DNA from 4 places in the Nocardiopsis sp. NPDC006198 genome. Region 3 is predicted to be linked to each of the others. Evidence: riboswitches for the same ligand, from Rfam matches in the RefSeq annotation. Region 3 holds a riboswitch; each other region holds the start of a gene.
What was found. Region 3 has a riboswitch for thiamine pyrophosphate ahead of thiO (glycine oxidase ThiO). Riboswitches for the same ligand answer to the same signal wherever they lie in the genome.
Positions count from the first base shown of each region.

Region 1: linked by a shared signal. The riboswitch ahead of ABZ234_RS16085 (ECF transporter S component) and the one ahead of thiO (glycine oxidase ThiO) in region 3 are both predicted to bind thiamine pyrophosphate.
Region 2: linked by a shared signal. The riboswitch ahead of thiC (phosphomethylpyrimidine synthase ThiC) and the one ahead of thiO (glycine oxidase ThiO) in region 3 are both predicted to bind thiamine pyrophosphate.
Region 4: linked by a shared signal. The riboswitch ahead of thiD (bifunctional hydroxymethylpyrimidine kinase/phosphomethylpyrimidine kinase) and the one ahead of thiO (glycine oxidase ThiO) in region 3 are both predicted to bind thiamine pyrophosphate.

Region 1 is NZ_JBEXSY010000020.1:83,963-88,661, forward strand. Features, by position in the region: gene ABZ234_RS16080 (transglycosylase domain-containing protein) at 1-1,220, shown strand, start outside; TPP riboswitch at 1,315-1,422, shown strand; gene ABZ234_RS16085 (ECF transporter S component) at 1,533-2,144, shown strand; gene ABZ234_RS16090 (ABC transporter ATP-binding protein) at 2,250-3,746, shown strand; gene ABZ234_RS16095 (energy-coupling factor transporter transmembrane component T) at 3,743-4,531, shown strand; gene ABZ234_RS16100 (enoyl-CoA hydratase-related protein) at 4,568-4,699, shown strand, end outside.
Region 2 is NZ_JBEXSY010000082.1:13,736-18,434, reverse strand. Features, by position in the region: gene ABZ234_RS30945 (alpha-(1->3)-arabinofuranosyltransferase) at 1-1,091, shown strand, start outside; gene ABZ234_RS30940 (DUF3068 domain-containing protein) at 1,088-2,176, shown strand; gene ABZ234_RS30935 (SOS response-associated peptidase) at 2,264-3,115, shown strand; TPP riboswitch at 3,228-3,339, shown strand; gene thiC (phosphomethylpyrimidine synthase ThiC) at 3,333-4,699, shown strand, end outside.
Region 3 is NZ_JBEXSY010000031.1:62,206-66,904, forward strand. Features, by position in the region: gene ABZ234_RS20835 (SDR family oxidoreductase) at 1-454, shown strand, start outside; gene ABZ234_RS20840 (zinc-binding dehydrogenase) at 607-1,611, shown strand; gene thiE (thiamine phosphate synthase) at 1,750-2,418, opposite strand; gene ABZ234_RS20850 (Rv2175c family DNA-binding protein) at 2,534-2,911, opposite strand; TPP riboswitch at 3,019-3,131, shown strand; gene thiO (glycine oxidase ThiO) at 3,161-4,369, shown strand; gene thiS (sulfur carrier protein ThiS) at 4,378-4,593, shown strand; gene ABZ234_RS20865 (thiazole synthase) at 4,596-4,699, shown strand, end outside.
Region 4 is NZ_JBEXSY010000011.1:112,875-117,573, forward strand. Features, by position in the region: gene ABZ234_RS10635 (glycosyltransferase family 1 protein) at 1-210, opposite strand, end outside; gene ABZ234_RS10640 (DUF6457 domain-containing protein) at 423-668, shown strand; gene ABZ234_RS10645 (sodium:alanine symporter family protein) at 906-2,345, shown strand; gene thiD (bifunctional hydroxymethylpyrimidine kinase/phosphomethylpyrimidine kinase) at 2,478-3,284, opposite strand; TPP riboswitch at 3,273-3,370, opposite strand; gene ABZ234_RS10655 (DedA family protein) at 3,476-4,174, opposite strand; gene ABZ234_RS10660 (DUF368 domain-containing protein) at 4,171-4,699, opposite strand, start outside.

The sequences.
Region 1 (4,699 bases), on a different contig from region 3:
ACTTCGTCATGCGCTGGCTGCGCGGCTCCGACATCCTCGGGGAGCTCCAGGGGGAGCGCGACGAGGCGCTCACCAAGGGCGGCATCACCGTGCGGACCACGCTCGACGGGGAGACGCAGCGGGCCGCGCAGGAGGCCATCGAGCGGTACGTCCCGGCGGAGGAGTCCACCAAGTTCTCCGCCCAGGCCGTCGTCGAGCCCGGCACCGGCCGGATCCGGGGCATGGCGCAGAACCTGCGCTACGGGTTCGACGACGAGGCGCTCGGCACGACCTCCATCAACCTGGCGGTGGACAGCGAGGCCGGCGGTTCGCTCGGCTACCAGGCGGGGTCGACGTTCAAGACGTTCACCCTGGCCGCCGCCCTGCACTCCGGGCTGGGCTACGGCACCAGCTTCTCCTCGCCCGAGAGCGTCTCGGTCGGAGGGCTCGAGAACTGCGACGGCGGCGTGATGTCCGGGTGGAGTGTGAGCAACGCCGGGGAGAGCGACGGCGGCCGGCACAACATGATCAGCGCGACCAAGGGGTCCGTGAACACCTACTTCGCGCAGCTCCAGAAGCGCGTCGGCCTCTGCGAGACCTCGGAGATGGCCGAGCGGGTCGGCATCCACCGCGCCGACGGCCAACCGCTGGGGGTCTGGAGCTCCTTCACCCTGGGGGACCAGGAGGTGTCCCCGCTGACCGTCGCCAACGCGTACGCCACGTTCGCCGCCCGCGGCACCTACTGCGAGCCCGTCCCGGTGGTCTCCGTGCGGATCGGCCGCGAGGGCGCCGAGGGCACCCGGGAGGTCGAGGCGCGCACCGACTGCGAGGAGGGCAGGGTCGAGCGCGACGTCGCGGACGGGGTCAACCACCTGCTCCAGCAGACGTTCAAGGGCGGCACCGCCAACGGCCTCGGCCTCGACCGCCCCGCCGCGGGCAAGACCGGCACCACCGACAACGCCGCCTACGCCTGGTTCGCCGGCTACACCCCGAACCTCGCGTCGGCCGTGGTCGTCGGCGACATGCGCGGAGGCGAGGAGAACCCGCTCCAGGGCGTGACGATCGGCGGGCGCTACTACGGCATCGTCTACGGCGGCACGCTGCCGGGCCCCATCTGGCAGGCCACCATGCGCGGGGCCACGGCCGACCTTCCGGCCGAGGGCTTCGCCCCGTCGCCGAAGGCGTTCGGCAACCCGTCGGCGACGCCTCCCAAGGGCGGGGACGACGAGGGCGACGCCTGACCGCGCCCGCCGGCGGGCGCGGCCGGACGGGGGCGGGAACGGGGGCCGTGGGGAGGGAACACCCCGCGGCCCCCGTTGTTGACGCATAATGGAGGGAAACCGACAGGGGAGCGCGTGAGCGCTGAGAGTGCGGCACCCGGCCGCAGACCCTTACACACCTGATCTGGGTCATGCCAGCGAAGGAAGTCCTAGGAACCCGTCTCCGGCGGCGTGCTCCCGCGCACCCGGGACGGACCCGGCGCGCGGCACGTCCTCCGGCGTCGCTCTTGGCCACATGGGCCCTCGTCCACCCCGACGAAGGGACACCACCTGATGAGCACCGAGACCGGGCGTACCGGATTCTGGCGCGACGTCCTCGGACGGCTGCGCGGCTGGCGCACCGTCGACATCGTCGTTGCGGCCGTGATCGGCGTCGCCGTCGGCGTCGTCTTCTGGCTCTGGAACATCGTCTGGTCGGTCACGACCCCGCTCTTCGTGGGCTTTCCCCCCGCGCAGGCGGCGGTCTACGGAATGTGGCTGATCTCCGGCGTCCTCGGCGGACTGGTCGTCCGCAAGCCCGGCGCGGCACTGCTCACCTCGATCGCGGCCTCCCTGGTGTCGGCGGTGCTGGGGACGCAGTGGGGGGTCATGGTGATCATCGACGGGACGCTCCAGGGCCTCCTCCCCGAGCTGGTCTTCCTCGCCTTCGGCTACCGGCGCTGGGGCATGGGCGCGGCAGTGCTCGCGGCGGCCGCCGCCGGCCTCTCCCCGGCCGTTCGCGACAACCTCGTCTACAACGTGACCTGGCCCCTGCACTTCCAGCTCGTCTACGGCGTCATCGTCGTGATCAGCTCGGCGGTCATCGCGGGCGTCGGCGCCCGCCTCCTCACCACCGCGCTCGCCAGGTCGGGCGCGCTGGCCCCCTTCCCGTCGGCCAGGGGCTGACCCGTGGCCGACCACGACCGCCGCGGCCCCTCGGGGGCGACCGCGGAGCACCCCGCGGCACCGCCCCCCCTCCGGCCCCCCGGAGGGGGCGGCGCACGCGTCGAGCTGTCCGGCTGGGGGTGGCGCCACGCGGGCCGCGAGTCGTACGCCCTGCGCGGGGTGGACCTCACGGTCGAGCCCGGTGAGCGCGTGCTGCTGCTCGGCGCCTCCGGGGCGGGCAAGTCCACCCTGCTGCACTCCCTCGCCGGACTCACCGGCCCCGACGGCGCCCTCAACGGCGACCAGGAGGGGACGCTGCTGGTCGACGGCCTCCCCGCCGACCGGGGCCGCGGAGGCGTCGGCCTGGTCGGCCAGGACCCGGAGACGCAGCTGGTGATGGCCCGCGCGGGCGACGACGTCGCCTTCGGCCCGGAGAACCTGGGGGTGGACCCCGCCCTGATCTGGCCGAGGGTGGACGACGCGCTCGACGCGGTCGGGTTCCCGTACGGGCGGCGCCACCCCACCGGCGCGCTGTCGGGCGGTGAGAAGCAGCGCCTGGTCGTCGCCGGCGCGCTCGCCATGCGCCCGCGCCTGCTCCTCCTGGACGAGCCCACCGCCAACCTCGACCCCGCCGGGGCCGCCCTGGTGCGCGGTGTCCTGGAACGCCTGCTCGCCGAGACCGAGGCGACCCTGCTCCTGGTCGAGCACCGGGTCGCCGACGTGGTCGGGCTGGTGGACAGGGTCGTGGTCGTCGAGCCGGGCGGCGGGGTGGTCGCCGACGGCGATCCGGCGGCCGTGTTCGCCGCGCACGGGCGCTCCCTCGCGGAGCAGGGCGTGTGGGTCCCCGGGCACGAGCCCTCCCCCGGCCCGGCCCCCGCGCCGGGCGGCGGCCCCCGCGTCGAGGCGGTGGGCGTCGCCGCGCGCACCCCCTTCCAGCTGGGGGCGGGCGCCCCGCCCCGGAGGACCGTGCTGGAGGGGGTGGACCTCTCCGTCGCGGCCGGTACGGCGACCGCCCTGACCGGCCCCAACGGTGCGGGCAAGTCCACGCTGCTGACCCTGCTGGCGGGGCTCTCCCGACCCCACAGGGGCGCGGTCCTGCCGCGCGGCCCCCTGGCGGAGGCCGACCGGCGGCCGCTGGCGCGATGGCCCGCCCGGCTCCTGTCCCGCCACGTGGGCACCGTGTTCCAGCACGCGGAGGACCAGTTCGTCACCGGCACCGTGCGGGACGAGCTGCGGTTCGCCCCGCGGCGGGCCGGGGCGGACGGGGCCGGGACCGAGCGGCGGGTGGACGAGCTGCTGGAGCGGCTGCGCCTGACCGGCCTGGCCGACGCCCACCCCTACACGCTCTCGGGCGGCGAGAAGCGGCGGCTGTCGGTGGCCACGGCGCTCAGCTCCGGCCCCTCGCACGCGCCCGGAGTCCTCGTCCTGGACGAGCCGACCTTCGGCCAGGACACCCGGACGTGGACGGAGCTGGTCGAGCTGCTGGGCGGGCTGAGGGCCGAGGGGTGCGCCGTCGTCGTGGCGACCCACGACGAACTTCTCCTGCGGCACTTCGCGGACGTGCGGGTGCGTGTGGCGGGGGGCCGCGCGGTCCCGGGCACGGTGGGGGAGGCGGAGCTGTGAGCGTCTCGGAGGACCGGGGCCGCAGGGGCGGCGTCCCCACCCCGGACGCGCCGGGCGCCGGGGGAGCGCGCCGCTGGCTCGTCCGGCTCAACCCGGCGGCCAAGCTGCTGGCCGCGCTGCTGCTGGGGCTCGGACTGGTCCCCGCCGTGGACGCGGTCACCGGCGGGGTGGTGCTGGCCGGCGTTCTGCTGGTCCTGCCCTTCAGCGGGATCGACCGGCGCACCCTGCTCGTCCTCGGCGGCCCCTTCCTGCTCATGGGACTCTCCAGCGGGCTGGTCAACTACCTGTACGGCGAGCACGGCGCGGAGGGGGCGCTGGGCGCCGCGGTGCGCCTGCTCGCCATCGCCCTCCCCGGCCTCCTCGCGGCCGTCAGCAGCGATCCGACGGAGATGGCCGACGGGCTCGTGCAGAGGTTGAGGGTGCCCGAGCGCCCCGCCATGGGCGTGCTGGCGGCGCTGCGGCTCATCCCCCTGCTGGCCGACCAGTGGCGGACCGTGACCCTGGCGAGGCGGGCCCGCGGACTGGAGGCCGGGCGCAACCCGGTGCGGATGGTCACGCTGTTCTTCGGCAGGCTGTTCGCGCTGCTGGTGCGGTCGATCCGGACGGGGACCCTGCTGGCGACGGCGATGGACGCCAGGGCGTTCGGCACCGGGCCCCGCACACGGGCCAGGGAGAGCCGCTGGCGGGTCGGGGACACGCTCCTGCTCGCGGGTGCGGCCCTGCTGCTCGCGGGGGCGTACGCGCTGTCCGCGCGGCTCGGCACCCTGGTGCTGCTGTTCTCCTGACCCGGGTGATTAGGTGGCCCGGACAGTGACGTCGAAGTGGAAGAGGTGGAGTTCGTGGGCGAGTTCGTGCGCGTGGAGACCGATCCGGACCACCCGGCGGTGGCCGTCATCCGGTTGGACCGGCCGAAGGTCAACGCGCTCAACGCCGTGCTGACGGCGGAGATCGCC
Region 2 (4,699 bases), on a different contig from region 3:
ACCAGCTCACCGGTCGGCCGGTGCCCTACGAGAGCTGCACGGACCTGGACCTGGTCGAGGGCGAGAACCGGGTCGTGGTCGACCCGGGCAACCGCTACGAGGTGCGCTCGGCGCTCATCGGCTCCGCGGGGCCGGCCGCGGACCGGGCCGAGGTCACCACGGCCGAGGTGGAGGCGCTGCACGAGTGGGGTCCGGGCGAGCGCCGTTTCGACGTGGACGTCGACGAGGACAGCTTCCTGGTCGTCAACGAGAACTTCAACGAGGGCTGGCGGGCGGTCCTGGAGGGCGGGGACGCGCCGCTGGAGCCGATCCGCCTGGAGGGGTGGAAGCAGGCCTGGGTGCTCCCGGAGGGCAGCGCGGGCACGGTCACCCTGACGTACACACCCGACACCGCCTACCACCGCGCCCTCGCCGTCGGCGCCGCCCTGGCCGCGGTGCTGGTGGCGGCGGCACTGTGGCCCCGCCGGCTCCTGCCGGGCGGGCGCGCCCTCCGGGCCTCGCCCCCGCGCGGCTCCCGGGCCCTGCCCGCGGCCGGCTCCGGGTGGCCGGGCCGCTGGGCGGTCCTGCCGCTCGGCCTGGCCTACGGGGTCTGGGTCGCGGGCTGGGTCGGCGCGGCCCTGGTCGGCCTGATCCTGCTGTGCATGTGGTGGCTGGGCCGCCGCGCGCCCCGGCGGCTCAGGCACGCCAGGCCCGGGCGGCCGTCGATGGGCGGGCGCCTGCTGCCCCACCTGGCCGGGCCGTGGCCCCCGGTGGTGTCGCTGGGCCTGGCCGGGCTGTCCGTGGCCCTGGGCACCCACCTGGCCCTGTACATGCCCTTCCACGACGTCACGGAGGCGTTCGGGGGAGCGCTGCGCGGCTGGGCGGCCCAGCTGCTGTGCCTGCCCGCGCTCGCCAGGCTCGTCCTGGCCCTGGGCCGGCGCGGCGACGGCGACCCGGCCGACGCCGACCCGCCGGCGGAACGCGCGGCCGCCGGGGCGGACCCGGAGGCCGCCCGCGGACCGGACCCGGGCGGGGCGGACGGGAGCGACCCGGCGGCGGAGCCCCGTGACGGCGACCTGAGGGAGCCCGACTCCGAGGAGGCCCGCGCATGAGTGCGACCGGGACGCGGACCGACAGCCAGGTCGGCCCGCCCGGGTCCCCCGGGCGCCCCCTGCCGCGGGGCGCCGTCATGGTGGCGCTGGGGGCGTTCCTGCTGACACTGGCCGCCCTGCTGCCGCTGTACGTGCACGACAGGATCGCCCTGCTGCCGGCGCAGACCCGGTTCGACGTCAGGATGGTCGACGAGGACGCCGGCTACCTCGACACCTCCACCTGGCGGTGGGTGGAGGCCGCGGAGCTCACCCGGGTGACCCGCGTGGACGGCTCGGCCCACGGCAGGGACTGGTCGGCGTGGGAGGTGTCCGTGGACACCTCGGTGCCCGACCGGATGATCGACCACTGGAGCCGGCGGGTGATCGTGGACCGCGAGACCGGCAGGGCGGTGAACTGCTGCGGCGAGCACGTCGACGGCGACCGCGCGGTCCGCCAGGCGGGGCTCGTGTACTCGTGGCCGCCGGGGGCCGAGGAGGGCGACCACCCGTTCTACGACGCCGAGGTGCGCTCGGCGCCGATGCTGGAGTTCCAGGAGTGGGACGAGGTCGCCGGGGTCCCCGTGCGCCGGTACAGCCAGTGGGTCGAGGCCTCCCAGGTGCCGGAGTCGGCGCGCCCGGTGCCCGCCGGGCTGTTCCGGTCCGGCGCCCGGGGGACGGTCACCGCCACGCGCTGGCTGGAGGTGAGCCGCACGTTCTGGGTGGAGCCGGTCAGCGGGATCGTGGTCGACGCCCACGAGACGCGCTCGGAGACCCTGCGCCCGCAGGACGGCGGGGGCGAGGTCCCGCTCCTGTACGCGGAACTGGTCATGGCGGACAACCAGGTATCGGCCTACGCCGAGCACGCCCGCGTCCGGTCGGTGCTGCTGCGCGCCCTGGACTCCTGGGCGCCCTGGGCGCTGGGACCGCTCGGCGGGCTGGCGGTCCTCGTCGGCCTGGTGGGGGCATGGCGGGGCCACCGTGCGGACGGCGCCCCCGCGGACGGTGTGCGGAGCGGGGACGCGGGCGCCGGCCCCGCCGATCGGGAGGCCCCCGCCCGGAGGCGCGGGCGCCGGCGTGCCCGGGAGCCCCTCGACCCGCAGTGGTGACCGGGCCCCGGCGGACGGGGCCGCGTCCGCCGGCGCACGCCTGTGTTCCGGAGGTGGGCGAGGAGGCCACGCCGTAGTATCGGACACATGTGCGGTCGCTATGCCCAGTCCCGGAACGTGCACCAGCTGCAGCTCGCCTTCGGGCTGCCCGAGCAGGCCCTCCCCGAGGAGGCGGACCCCCGGTCGTGGCCTCCGCTGGAGGAGCTGGAGCCGGACTACAACATCTCGCCGGGAAGGCCGGTGTACGCCGTGCTCGGTCCGCCGCCCCGGGCCGGCGACCAGGGCCCGCCCGGGCCCAGGACCCTGCACACGCTGCGCTGGGGGCTCGTCCCCTCCTGGGCCAAGGACCGCAACGTCGGCTACCGGATGATCAACGCCCGGAGCGAGACGGTCGCCGACAAGCCGGCCTTCCGCACCGCCTACCGCCGCCGCCGGTGCCTGCTGCCCGCCGACGCCTACTACGAGTGGCAGCTCGTCGGCAAGGACGGCACCGTGCAGGCCAGCACCTCGCCCGCGACCGACCCCCAGCACAAGAAGCGCAAGGCCAAGGCCGACAAGAAGCCCTACTCGATCCACTACCGGGACGACCGCCCCCTGGCGATGGCGGGCATCTTCGAGCGCTGGCGCGACCCCGAGGTGCCCGAGGACGACCCCGCCGCCTGGGTGTGGAGCTGTGCGGTCATCACCACCGGGGCGGCGCCCGGGCTCGACCACATCCACGAGCGCATGCCGGTCGTCGTGCCGCCGGAGGACTGGGCCGCCTGGCTGGATCCCGCTTCGGGCGCCGACGAGCTCGCGCACCTGCTGGGGGAGACCCCCGTCGACCGGTTCGCGGTCGACGAGGTGTCCACCGACGTCAACACCATCAAGAACAACCGTCCCGACCTGCTCGAACCCCTCACCGACACCGGGGGTGGCGAACCGGGGACACTTTTCTGACCCCTGTGACGGTGGACACGGCGGGGGCGGCCCTGTGTATGGTGTGCGTGGCCGAAGGGCCCCGGCACCGGGATCGAGGTGCCGCGGCACGCTCGACGTGCCCACACATGTGAATACGCAACGCGGGAGCTCGCGCCATGGCGGGCTGAGAGGGTGACTCGACGGTGTCGCCGACCGCAGAACCTGTTCGGGTAATTCCGACGTAGGGAGGCATGCCATGACGGCTACCGACGGTCGTGACGTCAGTTCCACCAGAGGTTCCGACACCGCCGTTCACCGGGTGACCACCGGTCCCATCATGGGATCATCCAAGGTCTATCGCGAGGTCGTGACCCCGGAGGGGCACACGCTCCGCGTGCCCCGGCGCAGGGTGGGACTCAGCAACGGCAGCCACTTCGACCTGTACGACACCTCCGGCCCCTACACAGACGACGCCGTGTCCGTCGACGTCCACCGGGGCCTTCCCCCGACCCGCCTGGCCTGGGCCGGGGACCACCGGACGGTCGGCGGCGCGTCCACCCAGCTCGCCCGCGCGAAGGCCGGGACCCTCACCCCCGAGATGCGCTTCGTGGCCGAACGCGAGGGCGTGGACCCCGAGTTCGTCCGCTCCGAGGTGGCACTGGGCCGCGCGGTCATCCCCGCCAACCGGTGCCACCCCGAGTCCGAGCCGATGATCATCGGCAAGAACTTCCTGGTCAAGATCAACGCCAACATCGGCAACTCCGCCGTCACCTCCTCCGTGCCCGAGGAGGTCGAGAAGATGGTGTGGGCCACCCGCTGGGGCGCCGACACCGTCATGGACCTGTCCACGGGCAGGCGCATCCACGAGACCCGCGAGCGCATCCTGCGCAACTCGCCCGTCCCGATCGGCACCGTGCCCATCTACCAGGCACTGGAGAAGGTCGACGGGGACCCGGCCCGGCTCAGCTGGGAGGTCTACCGGGACACCGTGGTCGAGCAGTGCGAGCAGGGCGTGGACTACATGACGGTGCACGCGGGGGTGCTGCTGCGGTACGTGCCGCTCACCGCCCGCCGGGTCACCGGCATCGTCTCCCGGGGCGGCTCCATCATGGCCGCCTGGTGCCTGGCCCACCACAGGGAGAGCTTCCTGTACACCCACTTCGAGGAGCTGTGCGAGATCCTCCGGGAGTACGACGTCACCTTCTCCCTCGGTGACGGGCTGCGCCCCGGGTCGATCGCCGACGCCAACGACGAGGCCCAGTTCGCCGAGCTCCGCACCCTGGGGGAGCTCACCCACGTCGCCCGCGCGCACGACGTCCAGGTGATGATCGAGGGCCCCGGGCACGTCCCCATGCACAAGATCGCGGAGAACGTGCGCCTGGAGGAGGAGCTGTGCGGCGAGGCGCCGTTCTACACGCTCGGCCCCCTGGCCACCGACGTGGCCCCCGGCTACGACCACATCACCTCGGCGATCGGCGCCGCGCAGATCGGCTGGCTCGGCACGGCGATGCTCTGCTACGTCACGCCCAAGGAGCATCTCGGGCTGCCCGACCGCGACGACGTCAAGACGGGCGTCATCACCTACAAGCTCGCCGCGCACGCCGCCGACCTGGCCAAGGGGCA
Region 3 (4,699 bases):
GGACCTGCTGCCCGGCTGGGTGGGGGACGACGGCGTGGTGCGCGGCCCGGCCGGCGACGGCCGGGTCGCGTGGGTGTCCCGGGACGACGTGGCGGACGTGGCGACGGCGGTGCTGACCGACCCGGCGACCGCGCTCGCCTCGGAGGACACGACCCACGACGTCACCGGCCCGGAGGCCCTGACCCTCGGAGCCACGGTCGACAAGCTGGGAACGCTCACCGGCCGCTCCGTCCGCTACGTGCCGGAGACCTGGGAGGAGGCGCTGGAGTCGCGCCGCGCCACCGGCGCCCCGGAGTGGGCCGTCGAGGGGTGGGCCTCGTCGTACGCCGCGATCGCCGCGGGTGAGCTCGACGAGGTCGCCCCGACGGTGCCCAAGCTGACCGGCCACCCGGCCCAGTCCATCGAGGGGTTCCTCCGGCGCCATCCGAGCGCCCTGTCGCACGTCGGGGTCTGACCACCGCCCGCCCGCCACCGCCGCGCCCCGTGCGCGGCGGTTTCGTCGTCCCGGGGACTTCTCTCGCACCGGGACTTGACCTCAATATTAGTTGAGGCACCAGGCTGGGCACCGCCGGCGGAGAGCACGGCGCGACAGCGAGGAGATCCGGTATGCGAGCGGTACGGGTGGACGGGTTCGGCGGCCCCGAGGTCCTGGTGGCCCGGGAGGTGCCCGAACCGGAGCCGGGGCCCGGGCAGGTCGTGGTGGAGGTGGCGGCGTCCAACGTGATGTACCTGGACACGCTGGTCCGCAGCGGATGGGGACTGGACCACTTCCCGGTGGAGCCCCCGTACGTGCCGGGCGCGGGGGTGGCCGGGACCGTGGTCCGGGTCGGCGAGGGGGTGGCCCCGGAGAGGGTCGGCGCGCTGGTCGTCACCGACACCGGCCGTGCCGCCCCGGAGGGGGGCGAGCCCGTGCCCCCCTTCGGCGGGTACGCCCAGCGGGTCGCCGTCCCGGCGTCGGGACTGGTCGACGTCCCGGAGGGCCTGGCCCCGGAGCAGGCGCTGGCACTCCTGCACGACGGGCCCACCGCCCTCTCGCTGGAGCGCAGCGGCGGGTTCGGCCCGGGCACGTGGGTGCTCGTGCTGGCGGCGACGGGCGGGGCCGGCAGCCTGGCGGTCCAGCTCGCCGCCGCGGCCGGGGCGCGCGTCGTGGGCGCCGCCCGGGGCCCGGAGAAACTGGCCCTCGCCCGTGAGATGGGGGCGGAGGCGGTCGTGGACTACTCCGAGCCCGGATGGGTGGAGCGGGTCCGCGAGGCCACCGGCGGCGCGGGCGCCGACGTGGTCCTGGACGGGAGCGGCGGCGACCTCGGCGAGGCGGCGTTCGGCGCCGTGGCCGACGGCGGACGCTTCCTCTCCTACGGCTCCGCGGGGGGCCGCTTCTCCGAGGTGGACGCCGGGGAGGCGGAGCGCCGCGGGATCGAGGTGTTCGGCCTCTTCGACCTGGAGGACGGGAAGGAGGGTCGGAGCGGCGCCGTGCGCCGGATCCTGGAGATGGCCCGCTCCGGGCGCGTGAGACCGCATGTGGGGCTGACGCTGCCCCTGGAGCGGGCGGAGGAGGCCCACCGGGCGCTGGAGGAGCGCCGGGTCCTGGGCAAGGTGCTCCTCGTGCCGTGAGGGCGGTGGGGCGGACCACCGGTCGGGCGCAGGCGGTCGCGCCGCCGGGGGCGGGGCCGACCGCGGGGCCGCTCCCTCCCCCGGGGGCGGGGCGGCGTCCTCGCCCTCCCGGGGTCCGGCGGGGCCGGTAGGCGCCGCTCAGCCCCCGGTGCGGGCGGTCAGGCGCTCGCGCAGCCCGGCCGCGGCGGCCCGGGGGTCCTCGGCCTCGGTGATCGCGCGCACGACCACGACCCGGCGGGCGCCCGCCTCCACCACCGCGTCGATGTTGGTCGCGTCGATCCCGCCGATGGCGAACCACGGGCGGTCCGTGCCCAGCGCGGCGGCGCGTTCGACCAGGGACAGGCCCGCCGCGGGACGGCCCGGCTTGGTGGGGGTGGCCCAGGTGGGCCCGACGCAGAAGTAGTCGCTCCCGGCCTCCTCGGCGGAGGAGGAGGCGGCCGCGATGTCGTTGTTGGAGCGGCCGATCACGGGGTCCGCCCCGATGATGTCGCGGGCCATGGGCACCGGCAGGTCGCGCTGGCCCAGGTGCAGGACGTCGGCGCGCACCGCGCGGGCGATGTCCGCGCGGTCGTTCACCGCGAGCAGGGCCCCGTGCCGCTCACAGGCCTCCCGCATGACCTCCAGGGCCGCGATCTCCTCGCGGGCCTCCAGCCCCTTGTCCCGGAGCTGGATGATGTCCACCCCTCCGGCCAGGGCCGCGTCGGTGAACTCGGCGAGATCACCGCGCCCGGTCCGGGCGTCGGTGCACAGGTACAGAAGGGATGCGTCCAGGCGCTTGCGCAGGCTGGTTCCGTGGCTGGTCCTCACCCCGCCCACCCTAGGCCCTCGCCGGCCGGCCCCCGAGGGGAGGCCGCCCGACGGCGCGCCGCGTCCCGGGCCGTGTTCCGCGGGTCGTCCCGGGCCCGCGTCCGCGGACCACGCGCTAGAAGGCCATGCTCTGGGCGCGGCGGCGCACCTCGGTGCCCCGGTTCTCGCGCATCGCCTGGATGGGCGTGCCCGGCAGGGTGTCGTCGGGGGTGAAGAGCCAGCGCAGGGCCTCCTCCGTGGAGAAGCCCGCGTCGGTCAGCAGCACCAGGGTCCCGGGCAGCCCCTTGACGAGGTCGTCGCCGTCGATGAAGGCGGCGGGGACGGACAGCTGCCCTCCGCGGACCACACCCATCATGCGGTTCTCGCGGATCAGGGTCTTGATCCGGTTGGGGCTCACGCCGAGCGGCGCGGCCGCCTCCTTCAGGGTCAGCCACTCGCCGACCAGCGTGTCTATGTCGATGTCGCTTCGTGTCACCCTCCCAATCTGCCACATCCGCACGGGGCCCGGACACCTTCCGGCGCCGCGGGGGCCGGGCGCCGTGGAGATCCCCACCACTGCCACGCATTCCGGGAGGAGGTTCTAGGATGGGGACAGACCTCTGCACATCCCGCGGGAGCCGGGTGGGACCCGGCTGAGAGGGAGGCTGTGAGCCTCCGACCGCACGAACCTGATCCGGGTCATGCCGGCGAAGGGAGTGGGAACAGCGCCGTGCGCACGAAGAACGATCCCCGCCGCGAAACGATTCGTCCTACCGGTGGCGGCACAGGGGACGCGCCGGAACGGACCGTCGTCGTGGTCGGCGGCGGCCTCGTGGGGAGGGTCACCGCCTGGCGGGCCGCCCAGGAGGGCCTCCGCGTCACCCTGGTCGAACCCGACCCCGTGACCGGCCCCGCCGGCGCCCGTGCCGCCTCCACCGTCGCGGCGGGCATGCTCACCCCGGCCACCGAGGCCGTGTTCGGCGAGGAGCCCCTCATGGAGTTCGGGGTCCGCTCCGCGGGCATGTACCCCGGGTTCGTCGCCGAGCTGGAGGCCGCCGGCGGGATCCGCGTGGGCTACCGCACCACCGGGACCCTCCTGGTGGCCTTCGACCGCGACGACATGGCCGTCCTCACCGACCTGCACCGGCTCCAGGAGCGCCTGGGCATCGCCACCGAGCGCCTGACGAGCCGCGAGTGCCGCCGGCTGGAGCCGGTGCTCGCCCCGTCCGTGCGCGGCGGCGTGCTCGCCCCCGACGACCACTCCGTCGACCCCCGGCTGCTGCTGCGCGCCCTGGCCGCGGCGGGCGGACGCGCGGGAGTCACCGGGACCGCCGGTCGGGCGGAGGAGGTCACGGCCCCCGGCCCCGGGGGCGCCCGGCTGGGCGTGCGCCTGGACGACGGCCGGGTCCTGCCCGCCCACCAGGTCGTCCTGGCCGCAGGCTGCTGGAGCGACCGCGTCAAGGTGCCCGAACCGGTGGTGCCGCCGCTGCGCCCGGTCAAGGGCCAGCTCCTGCGCGCCCGGGTGCCGGCCGGCGAGCCGCCCCTCGTCGGCCGCACGGTCCGGGGCCTGGTGAGGGGCTTCACCACCTACCTGGTGCCGCGCGCCGACGGAGAGGTGGTCATCGGCGCCACCCAGGAGGAGCTGGGCTACGACACCTCGCTCACCGCCGGGGGCCTCTGGCAGGTCCTGAGGGACGCGCGCGAGCTCGTCCCGGGGGTGACCGAGCTGGAGGTCACCGAGACCTGCGTGGGCCTGCGCCCGGGCTCACCGGACAACGAGCCCCTGCTGGGGCCGACCCGGGTCCCCGGCCTGCACCTGGCCGCGGGGCACTTCAGGCACGGGGTCCTGCTGACCCCGGCCACCGGGGAGGCCATGGCGCGCGCCCTCACCACGGGCGCCCTGCCGGAGTACGCGCGCAGGTTCGCCGCGGACCGGGTGTCCGGCGACGCGCACACGACGACGTGGGAGTAGGAGAGGCAGTGCAACTCATCATCAACGGCGACCTCCGCGAGTTCGCCGACGGCACGACCGTGGAGGCGGTCGTCCGCGACCTGACCGCGCCGGGCGGCGGCACGATCCCCGGCGGGATCGCCGTGGCCGTCAACGACGAGGTGGTGCGCCGGGCCGCGTGGGCGGACGGCGCGCTGGGCGCGGGCGACCGCGTGGACGTCCTCACCGCGGTCCAGGGAGGCTGAGCATGAGCGCACACGGAACCGGACGCGTCGAGGACCCCCTGGTGATCGCCGGGACCTCCTTCGGCTCGCGGCTGATCACCGGCACCGGCGGGGCGCCCTCCCTGGA
Region 4 (4,699 bases), on a different contig from region 3:
GGGAAGGGGGAGCGAGGGCATGCGGACCACGGGGAAGCCCGCGTAGGAGGACGGTCCGGGGCCGGGAGCCAGGACGAGGGCCCGGTGCCCGCGCGAGGCGAGCAGGTCGGCGACCCGGCAGACGGAGTTGGTCACCCCGTTGACCTGGGGGAGGAAGGACTCCGTCACGATCGCCACGCGAAGCGGCTGAGAGGGCTCGGTCGGTGGCATGCGGGGGCTCCCAACGCCGGGGGAAGGCTGGTGCCGACACTAGGACCGCCGGGTGAACCGCGGTCCGGCACGGGGGGAACCCCTCCCGAAGCGCAGGCGTGGGTCGGGCGATCGGACGGTGACCCGCCCGCGCGCGCCTGTGGCCGCCCGGTGACACCCGGGTGGCTATGATCGCCTGACGTGACCGCCATCCCTCTCCTAGGAGTCGCCCGGTGACCCTCGTCGAATGGGCGGAAGCCGTCCGCCGTGAACTGGAACTGACCGGTACGGAGCCCCTGGGCAAGGAGGACGTCGACCGCGTCCTCGACCTCGCCAAGGACGCCGCCCACTCGGTGGCCCGCCCCGCCGCCCCGCTCACCACCTACCTGCTCGGCATCGCCGTGGGCCGGGGCGCCGACCCGGTCCGGGCCGCCGAGGTGTTGAGCAGGCTCGCCCTCTCCCACAAGGACGACTCCTGACCACTGCCCGCCCACACGCGCCTGCGGGGACCGGAGCGTCCGGAGGGCGGGCGTCCCCCGGCCCCCGGTGAGGGGGCCCCGGGGAGCGGGGGACACGGCTCCGCCGCGTGTTGCCGCGATTTCCTGGCGACACCGCGCGGTGTCCACTACCGTCGGCACGACCCCCCCGGACCGCCGGACCCCGCCTCGCCGTGCCGGTGGCGCCGGGCCGACGCGCGCACCGAGACGGAGACCCCCGTGGACCTGCTGCTCGACATGGCCGGAGTACTGAGCGGCATCGTCTGGGGTCCGCTCGTCCTCCTCCCGCTGCTGCTGGTCACCGGGGTCTACCTGACGATCCGGCTGCGGGCGCTCCAGTTCACCCGGCTCGCCCACGCCCTGTGGCTCGCCCTCGTCCGGCGGGAGGAGGTCGGCGAGGACCTCAGGGGCGACATCTCGCACTTCCAGGCCCTCAACACCGCCCTGGCCGCGACGACCGGCGTCGGCAACATCGCCGGGGTGGGCCTGGCCATCGGACTCGGCGGACCGGGAGCCCTCTTCTGGATGTGGGTCACCGGCGTCCTGGGCATGGCCACCAAGTACAGCGAGGCCCTGCTCGGGGTGAAGTACCGGGTCACGGACGAGAGGGGCGAGCAGGCCGGCGGCCCGATGTACTACCTGCGCCGGGGCCTCCCCGGAGGGCTCGGCGTCCTCCTCGGCTGCTCGTTCGCCGTCTTCGGGGCGGTGGCCGCCTTCGGCATCGGCAACGGCACCCAGGCCAACGCCGTGGCCGAGGCGGTCAACGACGCCACCGGCGCCGACCAGCGGGCCGTCGGCGTGGTCCTGATGCTGCTGACCGCCGTGGTCGTCCTCGGCGGGATCAAGGGGATCGGCCGGGTCGCCTCCGCCGTGGTCCCGTTCATGATCATCGGCTTCGTCCTCATGAACCTGCTGGTCCTGGCGGTGCACCACGACCGGATCGGCCCCGCCTTCGCACTGGTCCTCGGCGACGCCTTCACCGGCACCTCCGCGGCGGGCGGGTTCGCGGGCGCCACCCTGATGTACGTCATCCGCCAGGGCGTCTCCCGCGGCATCTTCTCGAACGAGTCCGGCATGGGCACCGGCGCCATCGCCGCCGCCGCGGCCAGGACCGACCAGCCGGTCCGCCAGGCCCTCGTCGCGATGACGCAGACCTTCGTCGACACCGTGATCATGCTGACCCTGACCGCGATGATGATCATCACGACCGGGGTGTGGCAGGACCCCGACGCCGCGGGGGTGGAGGGCAGCGACAAGGGGGTCCTGCTCACCACCTCCGCGATGGAGGCCGGCCTCGGCCGGATCAGCCCGGACCTGGCGGGCCTGGGTCCCGTGTTCGTCGCCTGCGCGGTGGTGGTCTTCGCCTACACGACCATCCTCGGCTGGGCCTACTACGGCGAGAGGTGCGTCGTGTACCTGGCGGGGCGCTCGCTCGTCGTGCCCTACCGGCTGCTGTTCATCGCGGTCGTCTACGTCGGCGCCACGGCGCAGATCGACGCGGTGTGGCTGTTCAGCGACATCGCCAACGGCCTCATGGCCCTGCCCAACCTGATCGGGCTGCTCCTGCTGTCCCCGGTGGTCGTCGCGGAGACGAGGAAGTTCTTCGCCCACCCGGACTGGCGGGACCCGGACGCGGTCATGGAGCCCGTACGGGGGTAGCGGCACGACCGGCGGCCCGCCGGGCCCCCGGCCTCCGCGAACGCGGCCGGGCCCGGCGGAGGCGGACGCGCCGCTCCGCCGGGCCCGGTCCCGCGGGGGAGGGCGTCGGTGCCGCCCCCCGGTCGGCGGGTCCTACTTCCACCAGGCGTGGAAGTGGTGCACGGGCCCCTGCCCGCCTCCGGCGTCGATCTCGTCCGCCCGCCGGAGCGCCTCGGTCAGGTAGACCTTGGCGTCGCCCACGGCGGAGGCCGTGTCCGGCCGCTGCGGAAGCAGGGCCGCGATCGAGGAGGACAGGGTGCACCCCGTGCCGTGCGTGTTGCGGGTGCGGACCCTCGGCGAGCGGAACTCGACCGGGGCGGAGCCCTTGGCCACGAGGATGTCGACGCAGTCCTCTCCGGCCAGGTGGCCTCCCTTGAGCAGGACCGCGCGCGGACCGAACTCCAGCAGCCGGAGGGCCTGCTCGTGCATCGCCGCCAGGTCGGCCGCCTCCGGCTCGTCCAGCAGGTCGGCCGCCTCGGGCAGGTTCGGCGTGACCAGGTCCGCCCGGGGCAGCAGCCGGGTGCGCAGCGCGTCGACGGCGGAGGGCTCCAGCAGGCGGTCGCCGCTCTTGGCCACCATCACCGGGTCCACCACCACGTGGGGCAGTCCGTGGCGCCCGATCGCCTCGGCGACGGCCTCGGTGACCTCGGCCGTGCCGAGCATGCCGACCTTGACCGCGTGCACCGTGGCGTCGGAGAAGAGGGTGTCCATCTGGTGGGCGACGAAATCGGCGGGGATCGGGTGGACCCCGGTGACGCCGCGCGTGGACTGGGCGGTGAGGGCCGCGACCACGGTCATGCCGAAGGCGCCGTGTGCGGAGAAGGCCTTGAGGTCCGCCTGGATCCCGGCGCCCCCGCTGGGGTCGCTGCCGGCGATGGACACGATGTTGTACGCGCTCATGGGCGTTCCTTCGCTAGTACGAACTAGGGCAGGTTCGACGGGTGTGCTCTCAGCCGGTGGACTCACCGGCACCCCGCGCCGTCGGGGCCGCCGCGTGGGCGGCCCCGCTCAGTGTGCGGCCGACCCGAGGGGGTCGGCGTATGTGTTCCGGACGCGCGGACCCGAGGGGCCCGTACGGCTGCCGGCGCCGTTCAGAGGGTGGGGGCGTTGTCCGCGGACCGGGCCTTGAGCAGCTTGCGGACGCGGACGATGACGAACCACAGGAACAGCAGGGCGATGACGACCAGCACGATGTTGCTGATGAGGCCGCTCCACTGCACCAGGATCGGCTTGATGGCCGGGCCGAAGGCGTAGCCGAGTCCGATCCAGATCGAGTTCCAGACGGCGGAGCCGATCACGGTGTACACGGAGAACTTGAGGATGGGCATCCGCTCGATGCCGGCGGGGACCGAGATGAAGCTGCGCACCAGCGGCACGCACCGGCCCAGGAGCACGGCGAGGCCGCCGAAACGGGCGAAGAAGCGCTCGGCCTTGTAGAAGTCCTCGACCTCGAGCAGGGGGGTCTTCTCCACCAGCCACTTGGTGCGGTCCCGGCCCAGCAGGGCGCCGATCGCGTAGAAGCCCCAGGCGCCGACCAGGCAGCCGATCGTGGCCCACAGGATGGCGAGCCAGACGTTCATGTGCCCGTCGTAGGCGAGGAAGCCCGCACCGGGCAGGACCGCCTCGCTCGGCATCGGGGGGAAGAAGGTCTCGATGAACAGGGCCACGCCGACGCCGGGCTCGCCCAGGGTCGTCATCAGGCTCAGCACCCAGCCGATGAAGCCCTCGTACTCGTGGACGACCTCGCCTTCCATCGCCAGGTTCGACGCCGTCCACAGATTCGCTGTCATGAGAAGTGGCTTTCCGTTCTTTCCGGTCGGACGCCGGCCGCGACGCGGGCGGCCTCGGCCCGGGAGCGCTTGCGGCGCTCCCAGACGATGGCCGCGGTCACGATCACGAAACCGGCGACGATGAAGACGACTGTCACAGGGACGTCGGTGGGGGTGACGACCTCGCGGGACTCGGTCTGCCACGGCCACAGGGCGCGCAGCGAACCGGCCATGAGGCCGGTGAGTACAACGAGGGTCATGTGTTGGAAGTTCTCCAGGAGGTGCTGGAGCAGCTTCACGAACAGGGACAGGCCGGTGAGCATGCCCAGGGCGAAGACGGCCAGGTAGGCGATGTCCAGGTCGCCGACCGCGCTGATCGTCGGCTCGTAGAGCCCGAGTGTGAGCAGGATGAAGGAGCCGGACAGCCCCGGCAGGACGAGCGCGCAGACGGCCACCGCGGCGGCGAGGAAGACGACCGCCGGGTGGGTCGGCAGGTTGGCGCCCGGCAGCCCGGTGAGCACGAAGGCGGCCACGGCGAACACCAGT